DNA from 2 places in the Peribacillus sp. YIM B13477 genome. Region 1 is predicted to be linked to the other one. Evidence: riboswitches for the same ligand, from Rfam matches in the RefSeq annotation. Region 1 holds a riboswitch; the other holds the start of a gene.
The links. A riboswitch is a leader RNA that binds a small molecule or an ion and turns the genes downstream of it on or off. The one in region 1 is predicted to bind cyclic di-AMP.
Positions count from the first base shown of each region.

Region 2: linked by a shared signal. The riboswitch ahead of ACFX4H_RS10940 (APC family permease) and the one ahead of ACFX4H_RS14550 (TrkH family potassium uptake protein) in region 1 are both predicted to bind cyclic di-AMP.

Region 1 covers NZ_JBHZPD010000004.1:132,259-142,655, reverse strand. Annotated here, with positions in the region: gene ACFX4H_RS14590 (TetR/AcrR family transcriptional regulator) at 1-318, shown strand, start outside; gene ACFX4H_RS14585 (GntR family transcriptional regulator) at 394-1,092, opposite strand; gene ACFX4H_RS14580 (GNAT family N-acetyltransferase) at 2,966-3,415, shown strand; gene ACFX4H_RS14575 (ABC transporter permease) at 3,512-4,528, opposite strand; gene ACFX4H_RS14570 (ABC transporter ATP-binding protein) at 4,525-5,250, opposite strand; gene ACFX4H_RS14565 (TetR/AcrR family transcriptional regulator) at 5,369-5,968, shown strand; gene ACFX4H_RS14560 (MFS transporter) at 6,014-7,273, opposite strand; gene ACFX4H_RS14555 (hypothetical protein) at 7,607-7,798, opposite strand; cyclic di-AMP (ydaO/yuaA leader) riboswitch at 8,128-8,270, shown strand; gene ACFX4H_RS14550 (TrkH family potassium uptake protein) at 8,448-9,782, shown strand; gene ACFX4H_RS14545 (potassium channel family protein) at 9,806-10,397, shown strand, end outside.
Region 2 covers NZ_JBHZPD010000002.1:867,638-878,034, reverse strand. Annotated here, with positions in the region: gene galU (UTP--glucose-1-phosphate uridylyltransferase GalU) at 1-99, opposite strand, end outside; gene ACFX4H_RS10955 (DUF6044 family protein) at 262-1,932, shown strand; gene ACFX4H_RS10950 (glycosyltransferase family 2 protein) at 1,948-2,970, shown strand; gene ACFX4H_RS10945 (GtrA family protein) at 2,930-3,385, shown strand; cyclic di-AMP (ydaO/yuaA leader) riboswitch at 3,736-3,882, shown strand; gene ACFX4H_RS10940 (APC family permease) at 4,019-5,845, shown strand; gene ACFX4H_RS10935 (VOC family protein) at 6,083-6,478, opposite strand; partial or broken gene ACFX4H_RS10930 (IS110 family RNA-guided transposase) at 6,885-8,104, shown strand; gene ACFX4H_RS10925 (hypothetical protein) at 8,654-9,091, shown strand; gene ACFX4H_RS10920 (penicillin-binding transpeptidase domain-containing protein) at 9,546-9,797, shown strand; gene ACFX4H_RS10915 (hypothetical protein) at 9,910-10,397, shown strand, end outside.

The DNA.
Region 1 (10,397 bases):
ATGTTCACGAAGAAGGAAACAGCCAAACAAATTCATGAAGATTTTTATCAATATTTAATGAAGGAATATTCTTCCGGAATCAACTATATGGAAAAAATATATACAGAAAAGGCCCTGCCCCGCTTTATCGATCTGTTTAACCAGGGGAAGGAACAAGGATATGTTGATCCGAACTTATCTAATGAAGCGATTTTATTTTATATAAAAGCAATGAATGAATATATCCAACGGGAAGAGGTTTATCAAAGCATCCTGCCTTTGACTGAGGATATTATGAAGATTTTGTTTTATGGGATCGTTGGGGAAAAAGAGAAATGAATGAAGAAAAAACGGTGTGAATCGATATCTCCCATTCACACCGTAAAATCTTATTCAAGAATTTCCCTGCACTTTTTAAGTCAATGTTAATAATTTGGCTGAAGTGTAATTATATTTCTCGATTGATAAATCAAAAACGGCTCCCGCTTTTAAAAAGACCGTACTTTCAACGATTAAAGTCGGATCACCTGGCTGCAAGTCCAAAAGCCCAGCATCATCGTCATTAAGTTTTTCACACGAAATGATTTTATCCGCAAACCCGATATTCAACTTCAAATCTTCGACTATATATTCATAAATGGAACCATTTGCGATTTCTTTATTTATGATGGGAATGATATCTTTATTGAAAAAGGACTCTTCTATTACAATGGGTTGACCATTTAAGTATCTAACCCTTTTCAGGTTATAGATTTTGGTTTTTACATTGCACTTCATTTGTTTGGCCAATTTTTCATCGGCTTCTATTAACTCTAACTTCAACACTTTACTTTTCATTTCATCATTGGGAAACACTTTGGTTAAGCCACCCATATCCCTCATCGAAATGCAGCCCGGTCTGGTAAATTCCCTTAGGAATATGCCGCTTCCTTGCACTTGATAGAGATAACCCTGCTCAACCAATATGTTGATTGCTTTTCTAATGGTGTTCCTGCTGACATCGAACTTCTTCATCAACTCTTCTTCAGTTGGTAACTTAGTATTTAATGTATATTTTCCATCTAATATTTCTTTCTCCATTTGTTCTACGACCATTCTATACTTTACACCCATATTTCCATATACCTTCCTCTATACATAATGATTTAGAACAATAATTTAAACTGAATGATAGGTTTTCTTTACAATAGTTTATTTTATAACGATTGTAAAGAAACCTCTATTACTTCAAATTTGAAGAAAACTGAGTTTGCCTGCAGTTTTTTTATTAACATTCCAGCTGATTTCAGAAATCCGCTCCCTTTCCGCCGACTGTCTGCCAAGCCTCCTCGGCGTGGCGCCTGTGGGGTCTCGGCTAGACAGTATTTCGGCTGGAGTGTCGCATATTTCTTCCATCCTATGAGGATTACAGGTGAAAAACTTAAAGGATAAACTAGTCTAATACTTGGTTCCGAATAGACCAGCCTACAGTTTGTTCTAGAAAACATTCCAGCTGATTTTTGCCTGCCAAGCCTCCTCGGCGTAAGCGACTGCGGGGTCTCGGCTAGACAGTATTTCGGCTGGAGTGTCGCATATTTTTTCCATCCAATGAGGATTACAGGTGAAAAACTTAAAGAATAAACTAGTCTAATACTTGGTTCCGAATAGACCAGCCTGCAGTTTGTTCTAGAAAACATTCCAGCTGATTTCAGAAATCCGCTCCCTTTCCGCCGACTGTCTGCCAAGCCTCCTCGGCGTATGCGCCTGTGGGGTCTCGGCTAGACAGTATTTCGGCAGGAGTGTCGCATATTTCTTCCATCCTATGAAGGATTACAGGTGAAAAAAACTTAAAGGATAAACTAGTCTCAAACATAACTCGGTGTGAGATCAGCCTACAATTTGTTCTAGAAAACATTCCAGCTGATTTCAGAAATCCGCTCCCTTTCCGCCGACTGCCTGCCAAGCCTCCTCGGCGTAAGCGCCTGTGGGGTCTCGGCTAGACAGTATTTCGGCAGGAGTGTCGCATATTTCTTCCATCCTATTAGGATTACAGGTGAAAAAAACTTAAAGGATAACCTAATCTTAAACTTGGTTCGAAATAGACCAGCCTACAGTTTTTTCGAGAAAACATTCCAGCTGATTTCAGAAATCCGCTCCCTTTCCGCCGACTGCCTGCCAAGCCTCCTCGGCGTATGCGCCTGTGGGGTCTCGGCTAGACAGTATTTCGGCTGGAGTGTCGCATATTTCTTCCATCCAATGAGGATTACAGGTGAAAAACTTAAAGGATAAACTAGTCTAATACTTGGTTCCGAATAGACCAGCCTGCAGTTTGTTCGAGAAAACATTCCAGCTGATTTCAGAAATCCGCTCCCTTTCCGCCGACTGCCTGCCAAGCCTCCTCGGCGTAAGCGCCTGTGGGGTCTCGGCTAGACAGTATTTCAGCAGGAGTGTCGCATATTTCTTCCATCCTATGAGGATTACAGGTGAAAAACTTAAAGGATAAACTAGTCTAATACTTGTTTCCTATTAGACCAGCCTGCAGTTTGTTCTAGAAAACATTCCAGCTGATTTCAGAAATCCGCTCCCTTTCCGCCGACTGTTTGCCAAGCCTCCTCGGCGCATGCGCCTGTGGGGTCTCGGCTAGACAGTATTTCGGCAGCAGTGTCGTATATTTCTTCCATCCAATGAGGATTATAGGTGAAAAAAACTTAAAGGATAAACTAGTCTCAAACTTGGTTCCGAATAGAGCAGCCTATAGTTTTTTCTTTTAAAACACAAAGTTGATTGGAACGGAAAGTACGAGACTCCTGCGGGAAAAGCGTGGCATGGGAGACCCCGCAGGCGAGCCGAGGAGGCTCCCGCCCGCCCGCGGAAAGCGAGTGCCTGGAGTGGAAATCAACGGTCAGATTTACTAACATCAAAAACGTTCGTAACCATATACCTTAGGGTATTTATATATCATGAAAAAGCGTATAACCAAGTGTGAAATGAGGAAGGAAAATAACTGATGAAGACTACAATAATTGAAGTCTCGAAAGAAAAGGTAACGGATATTTTGAAATTGCGAATAAACGAAAAGCAAAAGGCTTACATCGAAACGACTGAACAATGTTTAAAAGACGCTAAGGAATGTAAATATTACAGGCCAGTTGGGCTCTATTATGATGATATCTTGGTCGGCTTTGCGATGTATGGATTTTTCCCTGGGGAAGGCGAAAATGGCAGAGTGTGGTTAGACCGCTTTTTCATTGACGCTGCACATCAGGGTTTCGGGCTTGGAAGTATCATGTTGGAGGCTTTAATAAAAAGAATAATAGAAGAATATGATTGTCCTGAAATCTATTTAAGCATAGTTGAAGATAATCAGGCAGCCCTTCATTTGTATAGGAAATTCGGCTTTGCATTCAATGGCGAATCAGATTATAACAATGAAAGGCTCATGGTCAAAAAGGTGTAAGTATCTAGATCCTTTTCAACTAAAAGTATGTCAGTAACAAAAAATGCCGGTTCCTCACTTTCCAGGAATCCGGCTTCTTTTGTTAAGTTGTTGATTTCATAGTGCACGGTATTTTTTTAAGCTAATGATATTGATGGTGATGAAAACGATGGCAAAGGCCAGGAGAATGAGCAGATCCAGTAAGACCTCATTGAACGTGAAACCTTTGTACATAATGCCATTCATGGCATCCGATGCGTAATAGAGAGGCATGACCTTGCCGATTTTTTGGAGCCAGTCTGACATGCCATCCAATGGGAAAATCCCTGTAAAGAAGACTTGCGGCACGATGACCAGCGGAATGAATTGTACCATTTGGAATTCGGATGTCGCGAAACTCGATAGTAATGTGCCTAGCGATAATGCAACGAGCGCGACCAGTATATTCGTCAGTAAAACGAGCCAAATGGAGCCAACAAGGACGATATCCAATACATTGACAGCATATAGCACGACAATTATGGTTTGAATTAGAGCAAATAAGCCATATCCGATCACATAGCCCGCTACGATTTCGTATCTTTTAATCGGGGTGGCAAGCAGCCGTTCCAACGTACCACTTGTACGCTCCTTCAAAAGCGCAATCCCCGCTATTAAAAATACAAAGAAGAAAACGAAAAAGCTGACGAGCATCGGACTGAATGTATCGAACCCCTTTGTATTGGCGTCTCCGTAAACATATTTCTCCTCAATTGAAGGAGTGTTTTTTTCATTCCCTTGCAAGCCTTGCATCATTTGCATTTGAACGGCCTTTGCCCGGGTCGGTTCGTCGTTCAAAAGTGTGAGTTTCATTTTCCCATTTTCAACATGCAGCCAGCCATCCGTATCCTTTTCAATCATCTTTTCCTGTGAGAATTCATCAGCAGCCGTGACTTGAAAATCCGCTTTTTTCAATGCTCTAACAATCGTTTCATCACTGCCTGTAACAACGATTTTCAAATCACTTGCCTCTGTATCGAAAATAAAATACATGAGCGTTAAAATGAGCAATGGAGCCAGGAAAAATAAAGCGAGCGTCCTTCGATCCCGGCGCATCTGCTGGGTAATACGAGTAACAAGAGAGGCAATTCTCATTTTAGCCCGCCTCCAATCCTTAAAAAAACATCATCAAGCGTTTCCGCGGCAAATTGAGTTTTTAAAGCTTCAGGGGTTCCTGCCGCGATGATTTCACCTTCACGCAGCATCGCCAGTTTATCGCATCGCTCCGCTTCATCCATCACATGCGTCGTGATGATGATCGTCTTTTCATCTTCATTTCTTAAACGCTCAAGTTCCTCCCAAATCGATTGTTTCAGCAAAGGGTCTATTCCTACTGTCGGTTCATCCAAAATGAGAATCTCCGGATTTTGGATGAGTGCAACCGCAAGTGACATACGGCGTTTCATCCCCCCTGAATAATGGGCAACCCGAACGTTCAAATCATTCGTCAGCTGTACGATTTCAGCTGCATATTGGATGCGTTCCCTTCGTTCCTTTTTCGAAAAACGGTATAGCTTCGCAAAAAATTCGAGGTTTTCAGCTCCCGTCAGTTCTGTATATAAAGCATCGGACTGTGCCATATAGCCGACATCCATTAACAGTGCTTCATTTGGCACTTCATGATCAAGAACCGTGACTTTACCCGCATCGGGCTTAATCAATCCGACAATCATTTTAATCAAGGTCGTCTTTCCGCATCCGGATGGACCTAACAAGCCAAAAATTCCGCCTTTTTCAATATTCAGGCTCAATGGCTGAATGACCTTCTTCTGCTGAAAACCCTTAGCAATTCCGTCAATGGAAATCGCATTTTTCATTGCACACACATCCTCCCTCTTTAATTAACACGGTGTTGAGTGTATCATCATTCTAAGGTAGCATTCGGACTAATACAATCAACACATTTGGAAAAATGTTCAGTGAAGGAGACATTCCATGGCATCGATTCATGAGGATATGGTACAAAAGACGAAAAAGCAGATACAACATCATTTTATTGCACTCATTGAAGCAGAGGGGTTCTCACATGTATCCGTGAAGAAAATCGCAGAGCGTGCCAATATTAATCGGGGCACATTCTATTTGCACTACACAGATAAATATGAATTGATGGATCACTTACAGCAGGAATTGTTACATGAACTTCAAACCCGCATTACTGCCATTTTGCCTAAAGAGGCTTTTTTGGCTCTTAATCAACAGCAACTTTATCCGCCTTTCATAGCGATTTTTCAATTCATCAGTGAACATGCTCACGCATTAAGAGCCATTCTTGGTGATCAGGGCGACCCTTCTTTTGCGAAAAAAATTAAACGGGTTTTCGGGGAAGTACTGTTGGAGCGTTTGATCAGCCTTCATCCAGCAGCTAAAGATGAAGCATTCCGCATGTATATGCACGCCTTCCTGACATCGGCGATTTTAGGGGTGATTACTGAGTGGCTGGAAAACTGTGAAGAACAAACGGCGGAAGAAATGGCGAAAATCCATTTTCAAATCTTGAACTTCATCAGCCAATTGCGCACATTCATCCAATGAACGATTCATCAAAGGCATGTGCCATCAACATGCCTTTAAGTCGTATTACATCTTTTCCTTTGCTTCTATCTCTGCATCACCAACGGAATAATACCTGCTCTTGGAGGTCTTCATACTAAGCATCGACAACCATATGGATAAAGCGAACATGATCAGGGAACCTGAAATCACCACGAACCGAATCGAAATGAAATGGGCTAAAACACCAACGATTGCGGTAGTAATGATGATCAATAAAGCTTCTAACAAGCCAAAAACACTTCCGACCCTGCCCATGATTTCCACAGGAATATTATTTTGATAAAAGGTTTGAAAGCCAGTGTTGGCAAAAGCCAATGAAAAAGCAATGATGAAAAATCCGATGGCGGCCAGTGAAAAGGAATTCGAAAAGGCAAAGATCATATAACCTATCGAGACAAATAAAGATCCAAGACCAATCATGTGCGAGATTTTCACTTTACTGATGAATACGGCATTGACTATGGCACCAGCAATGATGCCTGCCCCGGCGACGCTTACAAGGAATCCGTAATCGCTGTCCGACAAAAGGAGCACGGCCTTGGCAAACGCAGCTTCTTGGGAATCGATGGCCGTTTCCATCACCACCATGCAGCTGAATAAGAAATAAATGAGCATGATATAGGAAGATTTCCGTCTGAAGTCCAGGACGATGCCCCAATCCTTTTTCATGATGGTCCAAGACAGGTAATGATTGGATTGGTTAAGGCGATGATCCTTTTCAAGATTAGGCATGAATAGAGTGATGATACCGGATAACAATAAGGCAGCCGCGTTAATATAAATCGCTAAAACGGGCGTACCGATCAAGAAAAGGATACCCGCTAGCGCCGGTCCAATCAAAAAAGCTCCAGAATCCATTAAGCTTCGTAATGAATTAAACCGTTTCCTCTGTTCAACGGGTATTAGTTTTGTTATATACGACCTAGATGTCGTTCCGAACATGGTCCCTGCCATATTGATCACGAAGACAAGGGAATACATGACCCAAATAGAAGAAGTCAATGGCAGCAAGACTATGAATACCGTGCGAAATAGGTCAAGTGCCGCCATCAGGTTCCGCTTATTTATCCGGTCGATCACACTCCCTGCCCACACATTCATAAATATGGCAGCCAACGGTTTAACAATATAAAGTCCAGCTACTGCCAAGGCTGAACCAGTCATATCCAGAACGATTAAATTAAGGGCAATGAAATACACCCAAGAACCGAAGTTGGAGATACCTATTCCGCACAAAAGAATGGAAGGGTATTTCCAGGATACCAATGCATTTCTTAATGTCATCGCTTCTCCCCCTTTGACCGTACATAAAAAACCCCGTCCCAAAGGAACGAGACCAATTTGCGATGCCTCCATACATCCCCAACAATCCTCGGCTGCTCTCGGAAAGTGGTCATTTCATTTCATTTCATTTTACTTTTCTCTTCTCTACGTCCATATTAGTAATTACTAAATTTTAACATTAATAGTTCAATACTGTAAATAACGCAAAAAAACTCATTAAATATAATGAGTTTAAAAGCAAAACAAGATATGGATTTTTCGCTCACCGTTCCTGGATAGAACACAGGGAATTACAATAATTGAATACCGCTATGAATGTTGGAATCAGTTGATTTACCTTGGGGAAAACAGTTTTAAAAACGGATTCTTTTTCTTATCCGTTATCCTTAATTCATTCATGATGATTTGATCCTCATGATCGGCTATCCATTTCCTTAGTGCATCTTTATCCTGGCATTGTGTTAAATATGTTTGGCCACCCTTGCCTGTAGCATTAATAACATATCTATTGAACGTCTTCTCCATAATTGCCCGCCTTTTTAATAAAATGTATTGAATTTAACTAATGATGTACTGCTTTTTCCTTTATCTTTTACAAAAGAAACATAATATATCTATTACAAATTTTGATTGGCAATAGCTTGTTCTGCTTGAAATTATTGAATAAAGTACATCGATGCCGGTTATCATAATTGGATTAATCGAACCTATCATAATGTGCTAACTAATATTTGTCAATACGTTTTTTTAATGTAAATAAAACGTAAATTTTCAGTTTTATTAAAGAAATATTTTTTTACGATTTAGGGGTTTACAACTGCTAAATGATGGGAGTAGAATACGTTTATCAATTTAATGCATTTCGGCCAAAACTCATGGTAAATGAGTACGGAGGACCCAATCATTTGGGGTTAATTCTGCCTTGCAGAAGGGATGAGATCAGCTCTTTCGCCATCCTACCCGTCAGCTAACTTCGTCGGCTAAAGCGAAGGAGGTCATAAGACCGCCTATTTCGGGAGCTTTTTTTGCACGCTTTTTGTGGCAATACAGCTATTCGATGTTTTCGCAGGTCTTTTTATTATGCCTTTTAAAAAGATTCGGAATGAGGATTGATGGTTAAGATATTCATACAGTTTTACACATTTCATTTTTATAGGTAGGGATGATCAATTTGATAAAAGCAAAAAATTTGTTCGATCCGCCAAAAATACTTGTACTCGGCTTCGCCATCCTGATACTTATCGGTTCCTATTTATTGACCCTGCCGGTTTCCACAGAAAGTGGGAATGGTCTTTCTTTTCTGGATGCTTTATTCACCACAACATCCGCTACTTGTGTAACAGGGCTTGTCGTAGTGGATACGGGATCGACCTTCACCACTTTTGGTGAGTTGGTCATCTTAACACTGATTCAGGTAGGCGGATTAGGGTTCATGTCATTTGCGACGTTTTTCTTTTTCCTTCTAGGCAAAAAGATTTCCTTAAAAGGCAGGTTACTCTTGCAGGAGTCCTTAAATAATCTATCCATGGCGGGTGTAGTCAGATTAGTGAAACGGCTGTTAATTTTCACGGCCATCATTGAAGGTGTGGGTGCCCTTATCTTATCGATTCGCTTTTCTTTTGACATGCCAACCGGCAAAGCGATCTATTACGGGGTTTTTCATTCCATCTCGAATTTCAATAATGCCGGCTTTGATTTAATGGGGGAATTCAGGAGTTTGACCCCATATGTATCGGATCCCTTCGTAACCCTTACCGTCGTCTTCCTCATCACGTTTGGCGGGATAGGCTTTATCGTGATGAATGAACTATACGAATATCGTGACACCCATCGTTTATCCGTACATACGAAGGTGGTTCTGATGACTAGCTTGATCCTTACAATCACAGGTGCAATTTTAATCTTTTTATTCGAGTTCGGTAACACCAAAACATTGCAGCCTTTATCTTTCATGGGTAAAACGTTATCGTCTTTATTTCAATCGGTTTCACCAAGGACGGCAGGCTCCAACACGCTGAATATCCCTGATTTGACCCAGCCTACATTACTGCTCATCATCTTCTTGATGTTCGTTGGGGCTTCACCCGGATCGACTGGCGGCGGGATTAAAACGACTACATTGGCCACGCTTGTCGGAACGGTTTGGTCACAGATCAAGGGAAAGGGTGATGTGGTCTTATTCCGTCACCGCATCGTGAGTGAAACGATCTTTAAAGCATTATCCGTTACGTTCATTGGTGTATTCATGGTTTCAATCATCTCCATTCTGCTGACCATCACTGAAAGCGGAACTGACTTTTTGATGATTTTGTTCGAAGCCACTTCAGCTTTTGCCACCGTGGGACTTTCAATGGGTTTGACCCCGGAATTATCACCGGTCGGCCGGATGCTCATCATTTTCACGATGTTTGCAGGCCGTGTTGGCCCTTTGACTTTGGCCTTTGCTATCGCCATGAGGCGCAAGCCAGATCCGTTCCGACGTCCAAAAGGGAAAATCATGATTGGTTAATAATGAATGAAGGAGTGTAAAAGATGGGAAAACGACAATACGCCGTGATAGGTTTAGGCAGATTCGGAACCAGCGTGGCCCATAGATTATATACGGCAGGCCAAGAGGTTTTGGGGATTGATGTGAACGAGGAAAGAGTCGAGAATGCGGAACTGAACGTTACCCATGCAGTCATGGCGGATACGACCGAAGAAGAAACATTGAAAGCAATCGGAATCCGTAATTTCGATTGTGTCATCGTAGCCATCGGAAATGACATGCAATCGAGCATTTTAACTACCTTGCTTTTAAAAGAGCTTGGGATCAAAAAGGTCATTGCCAAAGCACTTAATAAAAATCACGGTCAGGTGCTCACAAAAGTCGGTGCCGACTGGGTCATCTATCCTGAGAGGGATATGGGGGAACGGGTCGCGAACCAGCTCCTTTCCCCTAACATGCTTAACTATATAGAGCTTTCTAAAGAATACAATATCGAGGAAATCATCCTCCCCATGAGCATGAAGGGAAAAAGCCTCAGGGAGCTTGATTTACGGGCAAAATATAATATCAGCGTCATTGCCATCGTGAGTAATGGAGAAATTATCATAGCACCGTCACCGGATCAGGATATCCATG
Region 2 (10,397 bases), on a different contig from region 1:
CTTATCGACAATCGGCAGCATTTCCTTTGGTTGAGCTTTCGTAGCAGGCAAAAATCGTGTTCCTAAACCGGCTGCTGGAATCACCGCTTTCCTTATCATAGCCCAGCCCCTTTTTAAGGTTCTTTTATATGCTTATTGCATTTTATGTGGTCATTGGTTGACCTATATCAAAATAGGTTAAAATAAATCCCTTAAAAAGAATAGATTTACCTTCAAAGCCAAATATTATGGATATATGAATTTAATCAAGAGGTGGATATTTTGCCAATTGAAAATCAAGAGAGAAAACAAATCCTTTTTGCCTTACTCATCATTGTTTTATATCTTTCCCCCTTAATCATCCTTGGAGAAAATGCGCATATTCGCGTACATGATAATTTGGATTCCAACCTTGCCTGGTATAAAGTCCTTTCAGAAAGCGGTGAGTTATTCGGTGCAATTGACGCCAGAATTCCGCAGATTATGAATGGGCTGCCCCGTAATGCTTTTGGCAGTGAGTTCAGTATTATCGTGTGGCTTCATGCTCTTTTTCCGACAATGGTTGCTTATGCAATAAGCCAGGCATTAACAAGGTTTATTGCATTCTTCGGTATGTATATCTTATTGAGGAAACATTTGGTTACAGGAGGACAATCAGGTTGGATTAGGGTTGGAACATCCTTAGCCTTTGCCCTTACCCCATTTTGGCCATCGGGAATGCTCAGTACACTTGGGATGCCTTTAGCCCTTTGGGCTTTTTTTAATATCCGCAGCAAGGATCATTCTTGGAGGAATTATTTGGTCCTTACACTTTTACCGCTTTATTCAAGCATCGTGCTTGGCTTTTTCTTTTTCCTTGTTGCAATGGGCTTTCTTTGGCTAACGGATGTAATCAGGGGAAAAGGGTGGAATATAACGTTTCTTCTTTCGATCGTTTATATGACCGTCATTTTTGGTTTGGTGGAGTATCGTTTGGTCGCTTCATTCATTTTTGATTCGGAGCCAAACAGCAGAGATGAATATTTTCACGCAAGGCTGCCGCTCGATTGGGTCATTAAGCTTACTTTCAAAAATTTCGTTCTTGGACATACGCATGTCATGACTTTACATGCGCTTATCATCCTGCCGATTACAGTCTTTGCCCTTTATATTATTCTGACAAAAAAATTGTGGAGACAGGAAAAGGTATATGTTTTTTTATTCGCCTTGAATTTCATGCTCTCAGCGTGGTACGCATTTTGGTTTTATAAAGGCTGGCTTCCTTTAACGGAAAGGTTTCACACACTGGATACTTTTAACTTTGCCAGATTTCACTTTTTAAGGCCGATGATCATTTACTTGGGGTTTGCCCTTGCGATAAAAATCATTTGGGAATACAGCAACTATGCTAAGAAAACCCTTTCTATTTTCATCGCCGTTCAAATACTGATTTTAATCGGTTTCAATGAGGAAATCACTCACAATAAAAAGCCAACTTTTAAAGAGTTCTATTCAGAAAGCCTTTTTCAGGAAATAAAAGATCATATTGACCGTCCACAAGAAGAATATCGTGTTGCCAGCATTGGGCTGCATCCCGCAATCGCTCAATATAATGGATTTTACACGCTCGATAGCTATAACAATTTTTATCCGCTTTCTTACAAACATCAATTTCGTCAAATAATTGAAAACGAATTGGCTAAGAATAAAAACATCAGAATCTATTTTGATGAATGGGGAGGACGTTGTTACCTGTTTACCGGTGAGCTTGGGAAGCATTATATGTTCAAGAAAGGCTCGAAAAAAGAGCTGAAAAATTTGGACCTCAATATGGATGCGTTTAAAGGATTAGGCGGCACGTATATATTTTCTGCCATCCCAATCAACAACGCGAAGGAAAACGGATTGGTGCTGGACAGGGTTTTCACGAAAAAAGGAAGCGTATGGAAAATTCATTTATACAGAGTCATGTGAAAAGGGGGGAATAGAATGAATTCACCGATTGTAACGATTGTTGTACCTTGTTATAACGAAGAAAGCGTTTTGCAGGAAACCATTTCCCAGCTTTGTGGATTGATGAGGGGGTTGGTCGATGAAAACGTCGTTTCCGGTCAAAGTAAAATTTTGTTTGTCGATGATGGGAGCAAGGATCAAACTTGGAAGATCATTTACAAAGAAACGATTAATAATGAATATGTTCGCGGGCTAAAACTTTCCCGGAATGCTGGACATCAAAATGCACTTCTGGCTGGGTTGTTTACGGCCAAGGAAGCCTCAGATTGTGTGATTTCCATTGATGCAGATTTACAGGATGATATTCAAGTCATCCCGGAATTCATTCGTAAATTCAATGAAGGATGTGAAATCGTATATGGTGTCCGCCAGAAAAGGGACCTTGATTCATTCTTTAAACGAACATCTGCAACAGGTTTTTATAAATTGATGAACAAGATGGGGGTTAACCTTGTCTATAATCATGCCGATTTCCGGCTAATGAGCAAAAGGGCGATCATGGAGTTGGAACGCTTTGATGAAACGAATCTTTTTTTACGGGGGATTGTACCGCTCATTGGGTTTAAGACGGACTCTGTTTATTATGACCGTAAAGAAAGATTGGCCGGGGAAACGAAATATCCATTTAAGAAGATGGTTGCTTTTGCACTTGATGGCATTACTTCCTTTTCGGTTACACCGATCCGGCTTGTATTATGGCTAGGGTGTCTTTCCTTTTTCATTAGCTTACTCTTTGGGTCTTACTTTTTATGGTTGAAATTTTATGGGCAGACCGAAACTGGCTGGACCTCATTGATCACCTCCATATGGTTGATCGGTGGACTACAGTTGATTGCTGTCGGGTTGATTGGGGAGTATATCGGAAAAATCTATAATGAATCCAAACGCCGGCCTAAATATATTGTTGATCTTGATCTATTTAATCCGCTCGATTTAAAAAAACGGGAGCAACTAGACAATGAACGGAACAGTATTGAAAAACTATCTAAAACAAACTAACTCCTTTATCCGCTTTTTATTGGTTGGAATAGTCAATACAGCGGTTGGACTTTCCATCATGCTTTTTCTCATGAATGTTCTTGAATTATCTTACTGGATCTCCACCTTTATCGGCAATGGTACGGGAGCTGTAACGAGTTTTCTTTTGAACAGGACTTTTACTTTTAAAAGCGATATAGAATGGCGTCGAGGAGTCACCCGTTTCTTTTGCGTCATCCTGATTTGTTATTCCGCCGCTTATTCTATAGGCCAAGCCATTGCAGAATCACTGGAAGGAACCGTTCATTTATCCATACAACAAAATTTGGCTGTTCTGATAGGAACAATCTTTTATACAGTGCTTAACTATCTTGGCCAGAAATACTTTGTCTTTAAAAAAAGCAATTTGAGGCCAATTCAAGAAGGAAGGAACTAATTGGTGTAGATCAGTGGAATAATGCCCCGTTTGGACGGGAATTAAAAATGGTATCGGAAAGCGGAATTCTGATTTTATGACTATCCAAGCTGGGGCAGATCTGTTTTACTTAATCCATCACGTTACTTCATTTTTCCTTTTGGGGAATCTATCTTTTGTTCATTGTCTTCTTGAATATCTTCCTTTTAGACGTTTACTTTCCTCCTTTCCTACCATCGAATCATGTGTTTGTATGACTTTTGTTATATAAGTCAAGAATAAAACCTCGCTTATAAATAATAATTCTATTTCTGTGCAAAATTTTCATTTACTTTTCCATTTCACGGGAGTATGATAATCAACAGTTTCATATTTCTAAATCGCTTAAACCTTATGGTGCGGGGGACCCGTTATTGGGATTGTCTTTAACAATCCAAGGGGTGAATCCTTTAAAAGGTAGGGCTACTCTTAGGTCCGAATCCGTCAGCTAACCTCGTAAGCGTTATATGAGAAGGAAGGTGGAGCTTGTTAGACAAAAAAATTGATGTCTACAGGTCTATTTAGCTATGACTTGTAGGCATTTTTGTGTTCTGTCTCTTTTTTTGCGACAGCTGGGAAATATAAACTTATAAATTACATGGTGGTGAATTCTTGATGTTATCTTCTATAAAGAGGTTCTTGATCGGGAGACCTTTAAAATCAAATGCACTTGGTGAACAAAAGCTTAACAAAACAAAGGCGTTGGCGATATTATCTTCAGATGCATTGTCTTCGGTTGCATATGGGCCGGAGCAAATATTGATTGTCCTGATCACGGTCGGTGCTGCGGCATTCTGGTATTCAATCCCTATCGCGATTGGAGTATTGATCCTGTTAACCGCTTTGATTTTGTCCTACAGACAAATCATTTTCGCTTATCCACATGGCGGGGGAGCCTATGTGGTTTCAAAAAACAATTTAGGTGTCAATCCAGGGTTGATAGCTGGAGGATCCTTATTGGTCGATTATATATTAACTGTCGCGGTAAGTGTTTCCGCTGGTACGGATGCCATCACGTCCGCTTTTCCCGGCCTGCATGATTATAATGTCCTCATAGCCATTATTTTCGTCATCCTACTTACTATCTTGAACCTTAGGGGGGTTACGGAATCGGCATCTGTCTTGGCCTATCCGGTGTACCTATTTGTTTTAGCCTTGTTCATCTTGATTGGGGTTGGGATTTACAAGATTCTGACGGGAGGAGTCTCACCGGAATTGCATGCGTCAATCGGGACTCCGGTAGCCGGCATCAGTTTATTTATACTGCTAAGAGCATTTGCATCAGGAAGCTCCGCATTGACAGGAGTCGAAGCGATTTCCAATGCAATCCCGAACTTTAAAGATCCAGCACCGAATAATGCTGCGAAAACATTAGTAGCGATGGGTTCCTTACTAGCTGTTTTGTTTTCGGGAATCGTATTCTTAGCCTATTATTTAAGCATTGTTCCTAGCGCAGAGGTAACGGTCGTCTCCCAGATTGCTGAAGGGATCTTTGGACGGAATTTCATGTATTTCTTCATTCAAGGTACAACTGCATTGATCTTGATACTTGCGGCAAATACTGGATATTCGGCTTTCCCTTTGCTTGCGGTAAATCTGGCGAAGGATAAATTCATACCAAGGGCGTTTACGATCAGAGGGGACCGTTTAGGGTATTCCAATGGAATTATCATACTTGGACTTGCATCCATCATCTTGATAGTCGCATTTGAAGGACATACGGAAAATCTCATCCCGCTTTATGCGGTTGGTGTATTCATCCCATTTACGTTATCCCAGACCGGGATGATTGTTAAATGGATTCGCGAAAAGCCAAAAGGCTGGATGTTGAAATTAACCATTAATTCAATTGGTGCCATAATTAGCTTTATCGTCACGATGATATTCTTTTTAACCAAATTTAGTCAGGTTTGGCCTGTTTTGATTTTTTTACCTATCATCATTTTAATTTTTCATCGAATTAGAAAGCATTATGAAGCAGTTGGAGACCAACTAAGGATTACAACATGTGAGCCGATCTTACCAATCGAAGGAAATATCATCCTTGTACCTGTTGCGGGTATAACTCATGTGGTTGAGAACTCTTTAAATTATGCAAAATCTCTATCTGCACATCAGGTCATTGCCGTTTATGTCGCTTTTGAAAGAGAAGATGAAAAGAAATTCGAAGAAAAATGGAAAAAATGGCAGCCGGATGTAAGGCTTGTTACACTGAATTCGTATTACAGAAGTATCATTCAGCCACTAACTAAATTTGTGGATACAGTAGAACATAAGGCTAGTGAATCCAACTATAAAGTTACGGTGATCATCCCCCAATTCATTCCGAAGAAGGGCTGGCACAATATACTTCATAACCAATCAAGTTTACTGATTCGCGCTTACTTACTTTATAAAAGAAATGTGGTTGTTACGACAGTGCCATATCATTTAAAGAAGTAAGTTCCATATCTTAAGAGAGCAGAATGTAGACAAATTCGATTTTCGAGTTTGTCTACATTTTTTTATGGCTTATACAATTTGGACGTGGATTTCCGCTCAAGAAACTCGCTATCCGCGGGCGGTGGGCGAGCCTCCTCGGCTTGCGCCTGCGGGGTCTCCCAAGACGCGCTTTTCCCGCAGGAGTCTCGTACACCCGCTCCACTCAACTTTGTTATAGCATTTAGTTAGAAACCATACCTAAGGAGTTGAAGGTTGCGAGATTAGGTATTTTTCTTTGAAAATTGGACTAAATTCACTCCATACATCAAATTTATTACCATCTAAATCAAAGAAAACGAAATTCCTTCCTGAGTGTCCTCTATTTTCAATTACACCAACTCTAATCTGTTTATAGCTAAAATCTCTATGTATAGCTTCTAAAGCATTTATTCCATTAACTTCAAAAGTTATAGAAAAACGCTCAACACCGTAAATATCATAGAAATTTGAGCTTTGATTTTCTTTAGATTTAACAAGGAAAATACTTTGGTTCGCAAAATTAAGAATTGCTTTGTCTTCGTCTTTATAGCTTAACTCTGCCCCCAATTTGTTTACATACCATTCAGAAGAAAGTTCTACATTTGAAACTGGGATATAAGTAGTTCCTACCCTTAATAATTGTTATTCACCCTGTTCGCCTCCTTTAATTACTTGAATAAATTCATTCTCCACTTATATATCTTTCTCCTTTTAAGTATCCATAATTAGCCTTTTATATATGCAACTATCCTGCCCCGTTAGCCATCCATGAAGCGCAAAAATCAGCGCTTCACCACAGAGAATGAAAATGGTTCAGAACGGTCAATACTGATTCTACGGCTGGGAGAGGAAGGTCGATGAACTATGGTGCATTAGAGCCCATCCGTTAGTCTGACTCCAACGACCAAGGTGCACCAATGACTGTCGCTCCCTTACGGGAAGCACACATGGTAGATTAATCCTATTCTGGTTTTTGCATCAGCCTCCAATTATATTGAAAGCCGTAGAAAGGATGTTTTCAATGGAAGTAGTCATTGAAAGAGCATGTGGTATGGATGTCCATAAGGACAATATTACTGCATGTATTATGACACCAGAAGGAAAGGAGATTCAAACGTTTTCAACAAAAACTGTTTTTCTAATACAGTTAATGGATTGGATTAAACAGAATAACTGTACTCATGTTGCCATGGAGAGTACCAGTGTATATTGGAAACCTATTGTTAATTTATTAGAAGCTGAAGAGATTGAGTTTTTAGTTGTGAATGCTCAACATATGAAAGCAGTGCCAGGGCGTAAAACAGATGTTAAAGATGCAGAATGGATTGCCAAACTTCTTCGTCATGGACTTCTAAAAGCTAGTTACATTCCAGATCGAAATCAACGGGAACTACGTGAACTAGTTCGGTACCGTAGAAGTATCATTGAAGAACGTGCTAGAAAACATAATCGCATCAAAAAAGTGTTAGAGGGCGCAAATATTAAGCTAGGCTCTGTCGTTTCAGACGTTATGGGTGTTTCAGCTAGAGACATGCTTAACGCAATTAAGGTGAAGAAGATCCTGAAAAACTAGCAAACTTTGCTCGACGCACAATGAAAAAGAAGAAAGATGAACTAGAACTCACCCTTAAAGGTTATATCAATTCGCATCAACGCCTCATGTTAAAAACCATTTTAAAGCATATTGATTTTTTAACAGAGCAAATCGAGATGCTCGACCAAGAGGTCGAGGAAAGAGTAAGCTCCTATCAAGAAGATGTGGAACGATTAGACTCTATTCCTGGTATAGCTACAAGAATAGCTGAGCAAATTTTATCTGAAATTGGGACTGATATTAAGAAACAGTTTCCAAGTGCAGCTCATATGTGTTCTTGGGCAGGACTAGTTCCTGGGCATAACGAAAGTGCGGGAAAAAGAAAATCGGCTAATAAAAAAAAAGGAAACAAGTATTTGAGATCAGCATTAACAGAAGCAGCTCATTCTGTAAGAGGATCTAAAAACTATCTCGGAGCACTGTATAGGCGTACAGCATCACGAAAAGGTAAGAAACGAGCAGGAATAGTAGTCGCTCATGCCATGTTACGTATCTCCTATTATCTCTTAACTCGAAAAGAAATGTATGTAGACTTAGGCGAAGACTACTTTGATAAGCAGAGGCAACAATCAATTTTTCGGCATTCACTAAGAAAACTTGAAAGTTTAGGATACACAGTTACATTACAAGAACCTGAAGCATCTTAATCCAGTCCACTTACCTACAATAAATCAGTAAATTAGGCGCTCTCCCCTTTTTAAAAAAACAATGAGCTGCGTCTTCTTAAGTATTGCCTTTTCCCAAAAATTCCAGAAGTCTATTTTCATGGTAGATTAAATAAAAAAAGCCCCACCAAAATAAAGGTCGGCTTTTTTTATATACTATTTTTAGCAGAAACCGCCATATCCTTGAACGTTGCAGTTACCGCCACCGTTAATTTTAATTCTTTAAAGAATTTGAGCAATTATAGTGTACCTCAATATAATTTCAGTAAAGGTAAAGTGTTCATATTATATTTCTTATCAAATTAAAATCAGTCATATTTAGACAAAATTAGAGGTTTTTCATAATTTAACTCTCGTTTTCTAATAAATTCAACAAATTATATTCTTATAGTTATATTTTATTACAATTAACGTATAATACACCAAATCCTCTAATAATTTCCTGTGAAATTATATTGTTTTTAATAAATACAACTTTTTTGAAATTATTTTAAAATAAAATGTATTTATTTAAAAAAGGGGATAGAGAAAATGAAAACGAAAATTTATTTTATTATGGCAGCGATTTTAATGATTTTATTAAATCCAAAATCTTCTTTTGCTTCTGGAGACGGTAATTTTAATAAGATTCTCACAGATTTAGACGGTAAGTGTGGTGTGAATTACGGATTATTAAGACCGGGTTCATATACAGCTAATTCAACGGGAGGAGACTTTCAAGTTAAATTTAACTCTCCTCGTGCAGCAGAATATAAATTGTACCTACATGAATATGATCCAGGTGATAATGCGGATGAGCATGTTCCTGGTTATAGAAATATTACTAATAGTGGAGCAGCAATTTGGCGAGATTTAGGCAAATATGTAGATGGGGATAACAATAGAGCAGAATTCTATGTTACTTGTGCCTCTAATATTGAATCTAGTACTTTAAATTATATAACTGGTGATTACACTTACTGGGATTGATAAAACATAAAAAGCCTGAGACTACAATGTCCAGGCTTTTTTGTTTTATTTTAATGCGCAGTAAAACTAGACTCGTAGTAAGGCGCTAGCCTAATATTTCTCGTTTGAAGATTCTGCCCGAATTCGCTCTAGGATTCGGGTATTAGTGATCACATTGTTTATCTTAAACCTATCTTTTTCAAGATATATCAACACAAATAATTTTTGATTTTAAACAAGAGATTGATCAAGACCTTAAATCCTTTGATGTTTCAGACCACATTTTTAGAATTGATTTTGATCAAGATGTTCATAATGCTTGTTTTACAACGTTCTAATAAAAACAAGGGACTATATTTTGATCAATCTTTTTTATAACGGTAGAACTTTATTTTAAATCACAAATAATGGATTGTAATAAACCTTAGCCAATTTAGACACGGAATACCACTTCTTAGTTCAAATTTCTGAAGGGGTGGTATTTTTTGAAGAGGATAATGATAATCTGAAATCACCACCCAAAATATTGGTGTTAAAAGTTGCATTTGCTTTATTAGCTAATAAAATAACAGATGACAAATACTATCAATATCTTCAGGCTTTCGGATTGGCTCGAAAAACTAATGTTGATTTACCCAATGAAGTAGGCAGTACAATTAATTATAAATATAAACGTGATCAATTTATCAACAGCTTTTGGCCAAGTCAATCGGAATCCAGCTCTTGACGTGCCTCCATCAAAAACAAAGAATTCAGCTTGCCAGATGGACGGTCATTCATCCTGTCATTAAAATCAGTCGTTTCACTAACTATTGCTCAAAAAGGGGGAAACGAATAGAATGCTGCTGTTGACAAGTTTTATGATAGTCGTGGCTTATACAATTTGCTTTTCTAAAATAGCCCATCGAAAAAAAGAGAATATTGGTGTTGGCCTTGGTAAATGCATGGTCATGATGTTAAGCATGACGACAAGTTTAACCTTAAGTTTAATGCTGTCATTCCTGATGCCCGGCAAGCTGGCGGTTTTAACCGTTCTAGCCATCGCAATATGTGCAGTGGCAGGCTTCATCATCGGAAAACCATTCGGTCTGACAGCGGTTATGGAGTCCCTGTCAACAACCCTGATGGGGGCAATGATGGGAGCCATGCTTGGGGTCATGCTGCCTCTTGATTCACAAACTTACATGCTCGTTTCGATGGATCTGATTTACCTAGGCAGTATATTCTTTGTGACTTTTTATATAAAAAGAGAGGATGTAAAAGAGACAAAAAGTGGGAGGGGGTTTGCTCCTTTCTTTCTGACCCTCTTGTTCTCCATCATCATTAT